2 regions of the Streptomyces halobius genome follow, and region 1 is predicted to be linked to the other one. Evidence: riboswitches for the same ligand, from Rfam matches in the RefSeq annotation. Region 1 holds a riboswitch; the other holds the start of a gene.
What was found. Region 1 has a riboswitch for cobalamin ahead of K9S39_RS01240 (ABC transporter substrate-binding protein). Riboswitches for the same ligand answer to the same signal wherever they lie in the genome.
Positions count from the first base shown of each region.

Region 2: it holds a riboswitch for cobalamin, as region 1 does, so the genes downstream of both, K9S39_RS33510 (cobalamin biosynthesis protein) here and K9S39_RS01240 (ABC transporter substrate-binding protein) in region 1, are expected to answer to the same signal.

Region 1 covers NZ_CP086322.1:294,820-298,048, forward strand. The annotation lists gene K9S39_RS01235 (ABC transporter permease) at 1-100, opposite strand, end outside; gene K9S39_RS01240 (ABC transporter substrate-binding protein) at 97-1,740, opposite strand; cobalamin riboswitch at 1,770-1,937, opposite strand; partial or broken gene K9S39_RS42645 (DUF4158 domain-containing protein) at 2,499-2,916, shown strand; gene K9S39_RS41890 (S10 family serine carboxypeptidase-like protein) at 3,050-3,229, opposite strand, start outside.
Region 2 covers NZ_CP086322.1:7,397,654-7,400,882, forward strand. The annotation lists gene K9S39_RS33505 (cobyric acid synthase) at 1-769, opposite strand, end outside; gene K9S39_RS33510 (cobalamin biosynthesis protein) at 766-1,767, opposite strand; cobalamin riboswitch at 1,932-2,085, opposite strand; gene K9S39_RS33515 (hypothetical protein) at 2,294-2,749, shown strand; gene K9S39_RS33520 (substrate-binding domain-containing protein) at 2,934-3,229, shown strand, end outside.

The sequences.
Region 1 (3,229 bases):
TCCCGGCGAACACCAGCACCGTGGCGGCGCCCGTCACCCCCGCCGCGGCCAGCAGCCGACGGGTGCACGCGGTGAGCAACGGGTGCGCATGGCCGGTCACGCGCCGAGCCAGACATCGCGGTAGCTGCCCCAGCCGTCGGAAGCCGGCGGGGCGCCGCGGACGCCGCCGACCTTGTGGTGTGCACCGTCGATCCACTTCACGAACGAGTGGATGATGTACCCGCCGTCCTGCCACAGCTCCTGCTGCAGATCGGCGTAGCGCTGCGCCCGCAGGCCGGGATCCATGGTGGCGCGCGCGGCGAAGAACCGCTTGTCCCAGTCCCGGCGGCGCCAGCCGGTCTCGTTGCTGTCCGAGGTGGACAGCAACGTCTGCCCGTAGAACCAGTCGAGCGCGTAGTTGCCCCAGCCGCTCTGCGCGAAGGGCTTCTTGGCCCACACCTCCGACCAGTACGAGTCGGCCGGTGACTTCTCCAGCTTGATGGTGATTCCCGCGCGCTTGGCCTGCTCGGCGTAGAGGGTCGCGGCCTCCAGCATGCCGGGGGTGACATCAGAGGTGTGCAGGGTGACGGTCAGCCTTTCCTTGCCGGCCTTACGCAGCAGCGACTTCGCCTTGTCCGGGTCGTAGCGGCGCTGCGGCAGATCGTCGTTGTAGAGCGGAGCGCCCAACCCGTACAGGTCGTTGCCCACGTCGGCGTAGCCGGAGTACGCCGTGTCCACGATCTCCTGGCGGTCCACCGCCAGCTTCAGGGCCTCACGCACATGCGGGTCGGTAAACGGCTTCTGGTCGACCATCATGTTGAAGCTCTGCATACGGCCGACCGGCGACGTCACGACCTGGACCCGGCCCGTCCGCTCCTGAGCCGCGGCCTGCGCCCAGGCCAGCTCGTGCGCGACATCGGCGTCGCCGCCGAGCAGCGCGTTGAGCCGGGTGTCGGCCTTGGTGATGAAGATGATCTCCAGCTCGTCGAGGTAGGGGCGGCCGCTCTCCCAGTAGGAGTCGTTCCGGGTCAGCCGTACCCGGTCCCCCGGGCTCCACCGGTCGAACCGGAACGGGCCGGTGCCGACCGGCGGATGGTCGTTGTCGAACGCAGTCGTGCCGTCCTGGATGACGTAGACGTACCAGCCCGCGAGCAACGAGGGCAGGTCGGCGATGGGCCGGCGCATCGGAACGGCCACGGTGCGCCGGTCCACCTTGCGCAGCCCGTCGACGTCCACCATCGCGAGGTCCTTGGCACCCGTGAAGGAGGACTTCGGGTCGAGCAGATACCTGACGGAGTACATCAGGTCGTCGGCCGACAGCGGCTTGCCGTCGTGCCACTCGACGCCGTCCCGGAGCCTGACGGTCCACAGCGAGCCGTCGGAGTTCGGTTCGATCGACTCCGCGAGCCGGTTGGTGACGGTGAGATCGTCCTTGTACGCGCACAGCTTGTCGAAGAGGTTCTTCATCACGATGCCAGCGCCCCACGACCCGGCGACAAAGGGGTGCAGCGTGTCATCGCTGGAGCTGGCACCCGAGACCACCGCGCGCAGTCGGCCCCCGCGCCGGGGCTCCCCCGCACCGGTGGGCGAGGACTGTCCGGAGGTGCACGCGGTCAGACCACCGCCGAGGACGAGACCGGACGAGGCGACCGCCAGCCCGTGCAGGAACGCGCGCCGGTCGATCTGCCGACCGGTCTGAGGTGCGGGGGAATGTGCAAGTGAACTGGGCAGCGCGAGGCGCGCCCGGGCAGGACCGAACATGGTGGACCCTGTCTCCATCCTCGTGGAACCAACGGGCTTGCACCACGGCCGGTCTCCTGGCTTCCAGCTCACCGCTCCCCCACGCCTTCCCACGCCCTGGGCGCAGTGACACGGATGCAGGGGAGCTCCCTGGTCACAGTGGCGGGACCGCACCGGATTCACACCGGTTTCCCGTAACCGCGGCACGAACAACATAGCCAGCCCAGCCGGTCCATGGGGAGTGTCCGTGCTCACCTGCCCTTGCAGTTTCCGACCAGAGCGGGACAAGCCGGAACCCGGCATCCGCAGCACCACCTCGGCGACGATGGTGTCCAGGCGGGCGGCCGCCCCCGGCCGATCCTCTGCGCCCCCCGAGTGCTCCCGCCCGCTGCAACCGCGCCCATGGCGCATACACCGGTGGCCGGGGCCGAGCCCACCACGCGCGCCCGGCGCCCGGAGCGCGGCAAGTGTCACAGCAGCGCCCCGATGATCCGCAGTCGTACCCGTCGCGAGCGCGACCACGCGGTCGGCGACCTCCCGTACCTCGACCGGTGGAAACCGAGCCCCGGGGACCGCCGACGTCAGCGGCATCCGCCGCTCAGATCCACAGACTCTCAGGGTGGCTGGCAGACGGCCGGCTCGCCCCGATCGCCCGCCGCGGCCTGCTTCCTCGCCTCCGACGTGCGATCGAGGTGGTTCTCGACCACATGCGCCTCGCGCGCATTCCGAGGCGCACAGGACGACCTGACAGCCACCATCGACCGTCTGCGCGAGGCGACCGCGACGCGTACGGCTACCACCCGTACGAGGACGCCGAGTGGGGCCGGCAGTTCCGTACGTTCCTGCATGGAGGGCGTGAACGCATGCCGAGGGGCCGGTGGCCTTGTTCAACCTGGCGGTGGGCCGGCTGCGCCGTCACCGGGTGCTGCTGCCCGGGGGTGAGCTTGCTGGCCCGGCAGGTGGCCGAGGCCAGGGGTTGTCGCGGAGAAGCGGCTGCACGCCACGGTCGCGAAGGCCGCCCGCCGGGCGGACCCGGCACTGCCCGGGGACCTGGTGGCCACGCTGACAACGACGGAGGTCAGGCGGTACTCGGAGCTGGAGCGGCTGCGCCGGCCGCCGACGAAGACGACGGGCACCGCGTTCGCCCGCGCGCTGGAGCCGGTGGATGAGATCCCGGCGTTCCAGCTCGGCCGCCTGGGGTGTGTCAAAGCTGGGCGAAGGTCCGGATACGGTCGGTCAGTTGGGTCGGTCTTCCGCACGAGGGCCGCAGGAGAAGCCGCCTGGACCGTGGCCGCCCGGGACGGTTCCCGGGCGGCCAGTGCGGGTGCGTTCATCCCCTTCGCAGGCCGACGTTGCCGTTGCGCTGCTTGAGCGGCTGCTGCGGGTCGTAGCCGGGGAAGGGACGGTCGAAGAGCCAGTTGTAGAGCATCTCCCGGCAGATCCGCGGCTGGAACGCCGGTACCTGGTGTCCGGAGTCAGGCACGCTGACCTGCGTCAGGTTCCTGTGGCG
Region 2 (3,229 bases), 7.1 Mb from region 1:
CGCCGCGCATCGACACCCGCAGGCCGTCCTCCTCGTCGATGCCGAGGCCGTGCTGGAAGGGCAGGACGCCGTACGTCCTGCGTCCCGTCAGCCCGCGCAGCATGTCGAGGCCCGGCTCCAGCAGCGTCACATCGCCGCGGAACTTGTTCACCAGATACCCGGCGACGAGGGCCTGGTCCTCGGGACCGAGCAGCGCCGTCGTCCCGAAGAAGGACGCGAAGACCCCGCCGCGGTCGATGTCGCCGACCACGACGACCGGCAGTCGCGCCGCCCGCGCGATACCCATGTTGACGATGTCGGTGCGCCGGAGGTTGATCTCCGCCGGACTCCCGGCCCCTTCGCAGATCACCGCGTCATACGTGCCCCGAAGCTCCTCCAGGCACTCCGCGACGGTGCCGAGCAACTGCTCCTGCCGGCCCGCATGGTAGCCGCGCGCACTCAACTCCCCCACCGGCTTGCCCAGCAGCACCACCTGGCTGCTGCGGTCGCTGCCCGGCTTGAGCAGCACCGGATTCATCAGCGCGGTCGGCTCCACCCGCGCCGCGGCGGCCTGCATCGCCTGGGCCCGCCCGATCTCCGCACCCTCGTGCGTCACGAACGAGTTCAGCGACATGTTCTGCGCCTTGAACGGCGCCACCCGTACGCCCTGCCGGACCAGCCAGCGGCAGATGCCCGCCGTGACCACGCTCTTGCCCGCGTCGGACGTCGTACCGGCGACCAGCAGGCCACCGCCGACGGCCCCGCCGGACCTCTTCCACCGCCCGTTCACCGGGTCCTCCTCGTCTGCCGGGAGCCCGCACCGGTGCTCCGCGCGGCGACGGCGGTCCGTCGCGCCGCGCCGACCGCCAGCCGGCCCGCGACCGTCGTCGCCAGCGCCAGCGCGCCCACCCGCCGCGAGAGCCGGACCGCCCGGTCGATATCGGATACGCCCGGCGGGCGCGCCCCGCCGTTGAGTACCGGACGGTGTTCCACCCGCCCGCCGTACGCCAGCGTGCCGCCCAGCCGTACGCCCAGCGCCCCCGCGAACGACGCTTCCACCGGGCCCGCGTTGGGGCTGGGGTGCGCGCTTCCGTCGGCCCGCCAGGCCCGCAGCGCGCCGCGCCGGTCGGGACCCGCGAGCACCGTCAGGGCGGCGGTCAGCCGGGAGCCGGGCCAGCCGACCACATCGTCGAGCCGCGCCGAGGCCCAGCCGAACCGGCGGTAGCGCCGCGACCTGTGGCCCACCATCGCGTCCAGGGTGTTCACCGCGCGGAACGCCACCATTCCGGGCACACCGCCCAACGCGCCCCACACCAGGGCGCCCACCACCGCGTCCGAGGTGTTCTCGGCGACCGACTCCACCACCGCGCGGGCCATCTGCGGCCCGTCCAGCGCCTGTGGATCCCGCCCGCACAGATGCGGCAGCCGTTCCCGCGCCACGTCCAGGTCACCCGCCGCCAGCGCACCGCCGACGGCGCGCGCCTCCCGGCCGAGCGAGGTGCCGCCCAGCACCGCCCAGACCGTGGCCGCGGTCAGCGCGACCCGGGCGCCGGGGCGGTGCCGCACCGCGCGGTGCAGCAGCGCGGCAGCGGCCGCAGCGCCGCCCGCGCAGAGCGCCGTGTGTGCCGCACCGTATCCGCGGTGATCGCGCCACAGCCGGTGCTCGACGGCGCCGGCGGCGCGGCCGAACGCGGCCACCGGATGGCCGCGCCGGGGGTCCGCCGCGAGCAGGTCGCCGAGAAAGCCGAGGGTCGCGCCGCACGCGTAGGCCGCGTGTTCGCCGCGCACCGGCTCAGACCGCCGTCCGGCCTCGGAGGGCCGCGGCGACGGCAGGGGGCACGCAGGTCAGAGCAAGGGGGACAGAAGCCAGAGCAGATCTCGAACTGCGGCCGGGCATGGGCGATATGTCCTCACTCAGGGTCCGCGCCCTGGCTCGACGTGTCGGCGACCAGAGTCTCCTGGCTCCCCGGATCGGCGTTTCCCCCGGCCTTCCAGTCCGTACGCACCCGGCCCCGCGGGCGGACGCGTGGCGGACCGTGGCCTTCGCTGGAGGAACGCTCCCCGGTGACAGTGGCGGGACCGCGCCGGATTCTCACCGGACTTCCTCAACTGTCGCCGAATGGCCCGGGCAGTCCACCACGGTCCGCGAAGGCCCGTCAACTCGCCCCTGACCTGCGACGCAGCCCTGTGACGGAAGGTGTGGCAGATGCCACAGGGTGGCGGTCGTGTCACGGAAGGGTGCCCACGCACCTGATTCCACGTCACTGTCGGTGCACGGCACGGCGAGGGGGCCGCGCCGGAAGGGGCCCGAGGGATGCCGCAGAGCGCTGACCGTCAGGAGATCCGCATCCGGATCACGGGTACGGACAATCCGCACCAGGACATCGAGGATCTCAAGGCGTGGCTGGAGCGCGAGCCTTGGCTGCGGCATCAGCCGCACGACTGGACGGTCCGGCCGGGGCCGGCGGACGCGGCACATGTCGCCGCGCGCGAAACGCGTCCGTCGAAGGGCGGTGCCGAGGAACTCAAGCGGGTGCTGATCGCTCCCGGCACCGATCTGTTGACAGATGACGAGGTCGTCATCTGCCGGCCCCAGGAGCCGTGGGAGCTGGAGCAGCGGCTGGACGCCGTCGCCCAAGAGGCGCGCGGACTGCTGCTGGTGCACTTCTCGGGGCACGGGTGGGTCGGCTCGGACGACGGCGATCTGCAGCTGATGGTCGGCGTCTCGGCCACCCGGCCCGCCACAAGACCGTCTCCTGGCAGGACATAATGCCGTCCTGCCTCGACAACGCGGCGGGCCGACCGGATCGTGTTCGTCCTGGAGTGCTGTTACTCCGGCAATGCCGACGAAACCTTCCAGTCCCGCCGTGAACCCATGTCGCTGCTGATGGCCGCGCAGCCCACCCGCCGTATCTTCAGCGGCGACGAACCGGCCGGCGGCAGCCTCTTCACCCGTGCCGCGGTGCCGATCGTGGAATGCGGCATGCGTCGACCCGCCGCACCGACCCGGACCGCGACCCGACCTGTGGATCCCCGAATCCACCGCCGACTACGAGGAGGCCCGCCGCGGGATCCCCGCCGACGCCTCCCCGGCGCCCCTGCGCAACACCGGCCCCGTCGCGTACTCCCCGCTGGTTGTCGGATTCCCGGCGGACGCGCGGCCGGCCGACGTCGAACAGGTCGGCGCCTCCTGGCGGGAGCTGCTCACCGGGAGCGACGGTGATCATGCCGCGCTCAAGCTGCTGCGCCC